Regions from separate parts of the Methylobacterium sp. HMF5984 genome, predicted to be linked through region 3. Evidence: predicted binding sites of a transcription regulator. Region 3 holds the regulator's gene; each other region holds the start of a gene.
What was found. Region 3 encodes PhoB, which activates phosphate uptake and scavenging genes when phosphate is short. Its sites were predicted from a motif close to TGTCATNNANCTGTCAT; they were not measured.
Positions count from the first base shown of each region.

Region 1: ACFZ8E_RS20155 (Orn/Lys/Arg decarboxylase N-terminal domain-containing protein) is a predicted target of PhoB. The motif match lies at 1,370-1,386, and genes of this name have one in related genera.
Region 2: ACFZ8E_RS12345 (inorganic phosphate transporter) is a predicted target of PhoB. The motif match lies at 1,356-1,372, and genes of this name have one in related genera.

Region 1 covers NZ_JBJFLN010000001.1:4,145,625-4,148,895, forward strand. The annotation lists gene ACFZ8E_RS20145 (nickel/cobalt transporter) at 1-481, opposite strand, end outside; gene ACFZ8E_RS20150 (DUF1007 family protein) at 472-1,140, opposite strand; gene ACFZ8E_RS20155 (Orn/Lys/Arg decarboxylase N-terminal domain-containing protein) at 1,433-3,271, shown strand, end outside.
Region 2 covers NZ_JBJFLN010000001.1:2,549,903-2,553,173, reverse strand. The annotation lists gene ACFZ8E_RS12345 (inorganic phosphate transporter) at 1-1,303, opposite strand, end outside; gene rsgA (ribosome small subunit-dependent GTPase A) at 1,441-2,472, opposite strand; gene ACFZ8E_RS12335 (malonate decarboxylase subunit alpha) at 2,755-3,271, shown strand, end outside.
Region 3 covers NZ_JBJFLN010000001.1:4,558,157-4,561,427, reverse strand. The annotation lists gene pstB (phosphate ABC transporter ATP-binding protein PstB) at 1-726, shown strand, start outside; gene phoU (phosphate signaling complex protein PhoU) at 759-1,472, shown strand; gene phoB (phosphate regulon transcriptional regulator PhoB) at 1,590-2,291, shown strand; gene ACFZ8E_RS22060 (protein-disulfide reductase DsbD family protein) at 2,500-3,271, opposite strand, start outside.

The DNA.
Region 1 (3,271 bases), 410 kb from region 3:
CGAGCACGAGGCGGCCGGTCCCGACGATCGCGATCGCCACCAGCGCCTGCAGGATCGCGGCGGCGAAGCTCAAGCCGAAGCCGCGGCGCAAGGCCCGCTCGCCGGCGAACAGGTAGCCGGCGATCACGGCCTTGCCGTGCCCGGGGCCGGCGGCGTGGAAGATGCCGTAGGCGAAGCCGAGCGTGACCAGCGGCATCCAGTCGCCGCCGCCCTTGATCGCGGCGAGCGCGGCCTGAAGGCTGCGCGAAAAGCTCGACTGGATCGCCAGGAGCCAGCCGCCGAGCCCGGTCGCCGACGGCGCGGCCTCGCGGAAGCCGATGCCGAAGGGCGAGCGCGGCGGCGGCGCGGAGAGGCCGGGCGCCGCGAGCCAGACCAGGCCGGCGAGGATCAGGGCCGCGACTGCGACGGCGGCGGCGACCAGCATCAGCCGCAGCGGCCGGCGGCTTGCGGGCTGGACGGCGAGCGTGGCGCCTACGGACATGCGACGAGGATCCGGTTCGCAAACTGCATCCCGTAGCCGGAAGCGGCCGTCAGCGCCTCGAAGAACGCCTCGCTCATCCCGGGGGCGCCGGCCTCCGCCGTCTTGGGCTCGGGGGTCTTCGGCCGCGTCACCGTCGCCGCGCAGCCGCTCGGTGCGCCGACGAGCGTCGCGGCATCCGGCGCCTCGGACAGGCCGAAGGACACGAAGTAGGTCGGGTCGTAGACCTCGAGCGCGAGCACGCCGCGCCCCTGCGCGGGCGGCGTCTTCAGCGGCAGGCGGAAGCTCAGGGTGAGCGTGTCGCCCTCCATCGCCATCCGCGGCTCGACCGGGTCGGCGAAGGCCTGCTCCTTGCCGCCGACCTTCAGCTTGGTGAAGTAGCCGAACTCGGCGAGATTCCCGGTGTTCTCGGCGGCGAGGGTCTGAAGCTCGTCCGGCGTCAGCTTGCCGTCCTTGTTCGCGTCGAGCCCCTGGGTGACGAAGGCGGTGTAGGCGGCGTCGAAGGTCCAGACGTGGCGCACCGCGACCACCTTGCCGCCCGCGTACCCAATCTCGGCCTTCGCGGTCACCCAGACGTGCGGGTGGGCCGCTGCGGGCGCGACGGCGGAGGCCAGCCATGCGGCGGCCAGTGCGGGACGAAGGATCGCGGCTGTCGGCTTCATGCGTTTGGGACGCTCGCGGCGCTGTGGTGAAGGATCCGTTAAGCGCGGGCCACCTTGTCCGCAGGCGCTGGGGCGAAAGCGAGGCGGAGCGCGACGCGGCCGATGCGCGGAGCGGTCGAGCGGGTGGCCCGAGGCATCGTCGTCATGGCCATGGCGGGCCGATCGTATTACCCGAGCGGACCGAAGGTCGGCCGCCGCCCCGGCAAGATCCCGCGCCGTTCGCCCACACCGTCATCCAACCGTCATGATGGCGTCGCAGGCAGGCGCCGACCCGTCAGGCCAGAGGCTTTCCATGGACTTTCACCGCCGCTTCACCGTGCTGATGTGCGCGCCGGCCTTCGATCCGGACGACCTCGAAGGCGTCCGCGTCGCGCAGATTGTCACCGCGGTCGAGGGGCGCGGCTTCGAGGTGATCCGGGCGCGCCGGGTCGAGGACGCGGCGATCGCCGTGCAGACCGACGCGGCGATCGGCTGCATGGTGGTCGACTGGGGCAAGCGCGGCCTCGACGGCAAGGCGGCCTCGCTGATCGACATGATGCGGCGGCGCGGCCTCGAGATGCCGATCGTCATCCTCGTGCGCCGCAAGCGGCTGGAGGACATCCCGGTCGAGCTGCTCGACTTCATCGACGGCTACATCTTCCTGGCGGAGGAGACGCCGGAATTCATCGCCCGCGGCCTCGTCTCCCGCGTGACCCAGTATGCCGAGACCCTGAAGACGCCGTTCTTCGGCGCGCTCGTCGACTACGCCGAGAAGGGCAACCAGCTCTGGACCTGCCCCGGCCACAACGGCGGCATCTTCTACAACCGCTCGCCGATCGGGCGGATCTTCGTCGAGCACCTCGGCGAGGCGATCTTCCGCGACGACCTCGACAACTCGGTCCTCGACCTCGGCGACCTCCTGACCCACGAGGGGCCGGCGCTGAAGGCGCAGAAGGAGGCGGCGCAGATCTTCGGGGCGGAGAAGACCTACTTCGTCCTCAACGGCACCTCGGCCTCGAACAAGGTGGTGCTCGGGTCTCTGGTCGCGGAGGGCGACCTCGTCCTGTTCGATCGCAACAACCACAAGGCCGCCCATCACGGCGCCCTGATGCTCGCCGGCGGCATCCCGATCTTCCTCGAGACCGACCGCAACGCCTACGGGCTGATCGGGCCGATCTACCACGAGGCCCTGGACGAGACCGCCATCCGCGAGAAGATCCGCCGCAACCCGCTGGTCGAGGACAAGGAAGCGTGGCGCCGCGAGCGTCCGTTCCGCGTCGCGGTGATCGAGCAGTGCACCTACGACGGCACGATCCTCGACGCGCAGGGCGTCGTCGAGCGGATCGGGCACCTGTGCGACTACATCCTGTTCGACGAGGCCTGGGCCGGCTTCATGAAGTTCCACCCGCTCTTCGTCGGCCGCTTCGCCATGGGCCTGAAGGGGCTCGACGAGACCTCGCCGGGCATCATCGCCACGCAATCGACCCACAAGCAGCTCGCGAGCTTCAGCCAAGCCTCGCAGATCCACACCAAGGACGGGCACATCCGCGGCCAGACCCGGCGCGTCGAGCACCGCCGCCTCAACGAGAGCTTCCTCGTCCACGCCTCGACCTCGCCGTTCTACCCGATCTTCGCCTCGCTCGACGTCGGGGCGCAGATGATGAAGGGCCGCTCGGGCATGATCCTGTGGGACGACACGATCCGTCTCGGGATCGAGTGGCGCAAGAAGGTCCGCGCCATCCGCCGCGAGTTCGAGGAGAAGGAGGGCGATCCGAACCGGCGCTGGTTCTTCGACGCCTTCGTGCCCGACGTGACCCCCGGCCCGGACGGCGTCAACGTGCCGTGGGAGAGCCTGACGACGGACGTGCTCGCCTCGGACCCGAAGCACTGGGAGCTGCGCCCCGGCGCGCGCTGGCACGGCTTCACCCATGTCGGGCCCGAAACCTCGCCCGGCTACGCGATGACCGACCCGAACAAGCTGACGGTGCTGACGCCGGGCTTCGACCGGGCGACCGGGGAATACGCCGCCCACGGCGTTCCGGCCCCGATCGTCGCGCAGTACCTGCGCGAGAACCGCATCGTCGCCGAGAAGAACGACCTGAACTCGCTGCTCTTCCTGCTGACCCCCGGCGTCGAATCCTCGAAGGCCGGC
Region 2 (3,271 bases), 2.0 Mb from region 3:
AGACCTTCACCCAGGTCGGGATGTAGCGCGTGCCGTCGTTGAGCAGGCCGGTATAGGCCTTCAGCGTGCCGGCCTCGGCCTCCGAGAAGCTGGCGCCGTTCTTCGGCAGCAGCCGGATCGCGTCGGCGGCGAGGTACATGTCGTTGCGCAGGTTCGAGGTCTGCGCCGCCGGCACCTGCTTGATCGCGCCGTAGTTCCGCACGTTGGCGGCGATGTCGGTGGAGAGGGCCGCGAGCGCGCCGTAGACCGCCGGCTGGTTCAGGTCCTTGGTCTTGAGCGCGTCCGAGACCTGCTTGCGGGCGGCCGCCGCGTCGGGCTGGGCCGTCGTCCCGGCGTGGCTCGCGAACACCGCGCTGGCGCTCTGCGAGGTCTGGATGAAGGCCGGCGTCGTGTCGTCGGCCATGGTGCGGTTCAGGGCGTAGGCGGTGGGCGCCGCGCCGATCAGGATCAGCATGATCAAGCCCATGCCCTTCTGGCCGTCGTTGCCGCCGTGGAAGAACGAGACCAGCGTGCAGGTCAGGATCAGCAGCGAACGGATCCAGAGCGGGGGCGGCGTGTCGCCCTCGGGCGCCTCGTAGAGGTCCTTGCGCCGCACGGTGAGCTTGAGCGCCAGCAGCAGGAGGGCCGCCGCGACGAAGCCGATGAGCGGGCTGAACAGCAGCGCCTTGAACACGCCGAGCGCCTGGGCCCAGTCGACGCCCGAGGTCGCGGAGCCTTCCGGCGCCATCAGCTGGTTGGCCAGCCCGACGCCGATCACCGAGCCGATCAGCGCGTGCGACGAGGAGTTCGGCAGGCCGAAGGCCCAGGTGCCGAGGTTCCAGACGATCGCGGCGATGAGCAGCGCGAAGATCATCGCGTAGCCGGCGCCCGACCCGACCTGCAGGATCAGCTCCACCGGCAGCAGCGTGACGATGGCGTAGGCCACCGCGCCCGAGGACAGCATCACGCCGAGGAAGTTGAAGGCGCCGGACCAGATCACCGCCACGAGCGGCGGCATCGAGTGGGTGTAGATCACGGTCGCCACCGCGTTGGCGGTGTCGTGGAAGCCGTTCACGAACTCAAAGGCCAGCGCGATCAGCAGGGCGAGGCCGAGGAGCACGAAGGCGCCGATCGCCAGCGGCGTCTGGCCGACCGCGTTCATGTCGGTGATCAGGCTGACGCCGGCGTAGACCAGGCCCGCCACCAGGATCAGCAGGAAGGCGACGATCCCGCCCGGATGCAGGCCACGATCGAGCGTCGGACCCGGGCGGCGCCTCGGTTCGGCGCCCGACAGGTGCGGTGTCAGGCGGGCAGAATCGGACATGACGGATCTCGACGGCGATCGGACTTCGAACGCCTTCGGATAGGTCGCGTGCGTGACGGTCCGGTGACGGCGCGCGAAAGGACAGTCGATCCGCGCCCGACGACACGGTCACGAGGCGGCGAATACCGATCGAGCGCTCAGTGCCTGCGCGGGCGCCGCGGCGCCGTGGCCGGGGTCTTGTCGCGATTCTCCGCGACGAGCTTGCGCCAGCGGTCCAGGCGGTCGGGGTCGAGGGTTCCGTCGGCGATGGCGGCCTGCACCGCGCAGCCCGGCTCGTGCGCGTGGGTGCAGTCGCGGAACCGGCAGTCGGGCGCGCGCTCGGTGATCTCGGCGAACAGCGTGTCGATCCCCTCCGCGGCGTCGCTGACGTGGAGCGTGCGCATCCCCGGCGTGTCGATCACCCAGCCGCCCCCCGCCATCGCGTGCAGCGAGCGGCCCGTCGTGGTGTGGCGCCCCTTGGCGTCGTGCTCCCGGATCGCGCCGGTCTCCTGCGGCGCGTCCTGGCCGGGCCCGGCCAGGGTGTTGACGAGCGTCGACTTGCCGACGCCGGACGAGCCGACCAGCGCGACGGTCTGCCCGGGCCCGCACCAGGGCGCCAGCGCCGCCGCGGCGTCCGGGCGGCGCGGGTTGACGCCGACCACCGACAGCCCGCGCTGGAGGGCGGCGGCCTGCCGGCGGTAGGCCTCGACGTCGTCGGTCAGGTCGGCCTTGGTCAGCAGGATCACCGGGTCGGTGCCGCCCTGGTTGGCCAGGGCGAGGTAGCGCTCCAGGCGGGCCGGGTTGAAGTCGGCGTTGCACGAGGTGACGACGAACAGGGTGTCGACGTTGGCGGCCGCGGCCTGCGGGACCTTGCCGCCCTCGGTGCGCCTCTGCAGCACGGTCCTCCGCGACAATCGGCGGTGCAGGGTCAGCGTCCGCGGATCGGCCAGGACCCAGTCGCCGACGGTGACGTCGCCGGTGCTGGCGTGGACCGGCAGGATCAGCTCGACGGGGCCGGCCGCCGACAGCGCCGTCAGCCGGGAGCGGTGGACCAGGGCGATCCGCATCGGCGCGAAGCCGGCATCGGCGGCCTCGCACTGGTCCTCGAAGAAGCCGGACCAGCCGAGGCTGGCCGCTTCTGCGGCGCGGAGGGCGTGGGGATCATCGGTCACGGCTTCAGCCCATGACACGGCGCCGGCCGGCTGACCAGTGAGCCGCGCGCGTGCGGAAGCGCCGCGGGATGCCGAAGGCGCAGGATCTGAATTCAATATTCTGCGCGTGGAAGAACGAGTTAATTTCAACGTCGCGACAAATAATGTTCGTTTGCAGGGCAGCCTTGGCTTGCCCTAACCTCCCCCCGAGCGGTCCCGTGCAGCCATGCCGTCGCGGTCCGTCAAGAATAGAGCCTGAGCCAACAGGTGCCGCAAGGCAGTGGCCGCAAGACCGGAACGGTCGTCGGCAGGGAGAGTCGCGTGAAGAAGAACAAGATCGTCAGCGCCGACGAGGCGATCGCCCTCATCCGCACCGACGACGTCGTCACGACGACGGGCTTCGTGCAGAGCTGCATCCCCGAGGCGCTGCACGCGGCCCTGGAGAAGCGCTTCGTCGAGACCGGCGCGCCCGGCAACCTCACCCTGATCATGACCGCCGGCGCCGGCGACAGCAAAGGCCTCGGCACCGGGCGCCTCCACCACGAGGGCCTGCTCGGGCGGGTGATCGCGGCGAACTTCGGGCGGATGCCCAAGGTGGCGCAGGCTGCGCAGGACAACCGCATCCGCGGCTACAACCTGCCGCAAGGGGTGATCTCGCAGCTCTACCGGGCCTGCGCCGCCGGCCAGCCCGGCCTGTTCTCGAAGGTCGGCCTCCACACCTACGTCGACCCGCGCCACGGCGGCGGCCGCGTGAACACCCTGACGACCGACGAGATCGTCAAGGTCGTGGAGGTCGAGGGCGAGGAGTGGCTGTTCTACCGGGCCACCAAGATCGACG
Region 3 (3,271 bases):
AACTTCTACTACGGCCAGTTCCACAGCCTGAAGAACATCAACCTCGACTTCCACGACCGGCAGGTGACCGCGCTGATCGGCCCCTCGGGCTGCGGGAAGTCGACCCTGCTGCGCACCTTCAACCGGATCTACAGCCTGTACCCGGAGCAGCGCGCCGAGGGGCAGGTGCTGCTCGACGGCCAGAACATCCTTGATTCCGGCGTGGACCTGAACGAGCTGCGCTCGCGCATCGGCATGGTGTTCCAGAAGCCGACGCCGTTCCCGATGTCGATCTACGACAATGTCGCCTTCGGCCTGCGGCTCTACGAGAAGCTGCCGAAGTCCGAGCTCGACGGCCGCGTTGAATCGGCCCTGCGCAAGTCCGCGCTGTGGGACGAGGTGAAGGACAAGCTCAAGCAGTCCGGCATGGGCCTCTCCGGCGGCCAGCAGCAGCGCCTGTGCATCGCCCGCACGGTGGCCCAGAGCCCGGAGGTGATCCTGTTCGACGAGCCGACCTCGGCCCTCGACCCGATCTCGACGGGCCGCATCGAGGAGCTGATCGAGCAGCTGCGCAGCGAGTTCACGATCGTCATCGTGACGCACAACATGCAGCAGGCGGCCCGCATCTCGCAGTTCACCGCCTTCATGTATCTCGGCGAGGTCATCGAGGTCGGCCCGACCAACCGCATCTTCATGAACCCGACGGTGCGCCAGACCCAGGACTACATCACCGGCCGCTTCGGCTGAGCCGCACCCGGATCGTTCGAGGACCCACGCCCATGCCCGGCCACATCGTCACGTCCTACGACACCGACCTCGAAGACCTGCGCCGCTCGATCTCCGAGATGGGCGGCGTCGCCGAGAAGATGATGACCGAGGCGACCGACGCGCTCGTCCGCCGCGACACCCAGCTCGCCCAGGCGGTGATCGTCGCCGACAAGCGCCTCGACACGCTGCAGCGCGAGATCGAGGAGCGCGCGGTGCTGCTCATCGCCCGGCGCCAGCCGATGGCGATCGACCTGCGCGAGACGATCTCGGCGATCCGCGTCTCGGGCGACCTCGAGCGCATCGGCGACCTCGCCAAGAACATCGCCAAGCGCGTCGTCGCGATCAGCGACCAGGCCCAGGCCCAGAAGATCGTGCTCGGCGTGCAGCACATGAGCGACCTCGTCCAGGAGCAGCTCAAGGACGTGCTCGACGCCTATGCCAGCCGCGACGTCAACGCGGCCCACAACGTGTGGGAGCGGGACGGCGAGATCGACGCGCTCTACAACTCGCTGTTCCGCGAACTGCTGACCTACATGATGGAAGACCCGCGCAACATCTCGTTCTGCACGCATCTTCTGTTCTGCGCCAAGAACGTCGAGCGCATCGGCGACCACACCACCAACATCGCCGAGACGATCCACTACCTGTCCACCGGCGAGAACCTCGCGGGCGACCGCCCGAAGAACGACGCCTCGAACTACGCGACGGTGGCACCGGGCGCCTGAGGGCTGCCGTCTCTTCCCTCCTCCCCTGCGGGGGAGGGTGGGCCTCGCGTGAGCGGGGGTCGGGAGGTCCGTGGCGATGGATGAGAAGGTCGGGCGGTCCGCCCGGGAGTGCCCTGCATGCGTACGCGGATCCTGATCGTCGAGGACGAGGAGGCGCTGACCACCCTCCTGCGCTACAACCTCGAAGCCGAGGGCTTCGAGGTTGATTCCGCCGCCCGCGGCGACGAGGCCGAGCTGCGCCTGCAGGAGCAGGTGCCCGACCTGATCCTGCTGGACTGGATGCTGCCGGGGCTCTCGGGAATCGAGCTGTGCCGCCGGGTGCGGGCGCGGCGCGAGACGGTGTCCCTGCCGGTCATCATGCTCACCGCCCGCGGCGAGGAGAACGACCGCATCCGCGGCCTCGGGACGGGGGCCGACGACTACATCGTCAAGCCGTTCTCCGTGCCGGAACTGCTGGCGCGCGTCCGCGCGCTGCTGCGGCGCGCCAAGCCCAGCCACGTCGCGAACCTGCTGGAAGCCGGCGACATCGAGCTCGACCGCGACAGCCATCGCCTGCGCCGGGCCGGCGGCGAGATCCACCTCGGTCCGACCGAGTTCAAGCTGCTCGAGTTCCTGATGCAGAGTCCCGGCCGGGTCTATTCCCGCGAGCAGCTCCTCGACGGCGTATGGGGCCACGACGTCTACATCGACGAGCGCACCGTCGACGTGCATGTCGGCCGCCTGCGCAAGGCCCTGAACCGCGCCGGCGAGACCGACCCGATCCGCACCGTCCGCGGCTCGGGGTACGCCTTCGACGAGACGTTCTCGGGCGAGGATTGAGTTCGGCTTTCGGTGGACGGCTCAAGCGACCGCAACGATCCGCGACCTGCCGTGGGTCCCTTCTTCCATGGGAGAAGGACAGGATGAGGGGCGTGAGTCATCCGGGTCGGTCACGACCCTCACCCCAACCCTTTCCCCCATGGGAGAGGAAGCCGTCGCGCACACTGAAGTGATTTCAGTCCTACGAAAATTATATTTTTACCAAGCTTCAGGGGACCTTCGTCCCCCCGCCGTCGAGCCCCGCGCTGCGGCCCGTCGCCTTCACGGCGTCCAGCGCGCTCAGCATCGTCCCCTCGGTGAGGATCTGCGGCAGCACCATCGGCTCTCCGGCACCCGCGAAGAGCAGGTAGAGCGGCACGCCGCTCCGGCCGTGGCGCTCGAGCAGGCGGGTGATCTCCGGGTTCTGGTTGGTCCAGTCGCCCTTGAGATACGTGACGTCGCGCGCGCGCATCGCCGCGCCGACCGCCGCCGTCCCGAGCGAGGTGCGCTCGTTGACCTGGCAGGTGATGCACCACGCCGCCGTCATGTCGACGAAGACCGGCCGGCCGCTCGCCAGCAGCGCGTCGAGGCGGGCCTGCGTGAACGGCTCGATCCCCTCGGCCCGGGCCTGAGCCCCCGGTGCGACGCGGTCGTGATCGAGGGTGAGGGCGAGCCCCGCCACGCCGGCGACGGCGAGCACCGCGAGGCCGCGGGCGAGCTGCGCCCGGACCGGCCGCGCGTCGCGGCCGAGCTCCCACGCCCAGGCGGCGAAGCCCATCAGCACCAGCCCGATCAGCGCCGCGAGCAGGCCCTGCGGCCCGACCTGCTGCGCCAGCACCCAGACCAGCCAGGCGACCGTGGCGTAGATCGGGAAGGCGAGGGCCTGCTTCAGCACGTCCATCCAGGCGCCGGGCCGGGGCAGGGCGCGCAGCGCCGGCGGCCACAGGGTTAGCGCCAGGAAGGGCAGGGCGAGGCCAAGGCCGAGGCTCGCGAACACGACG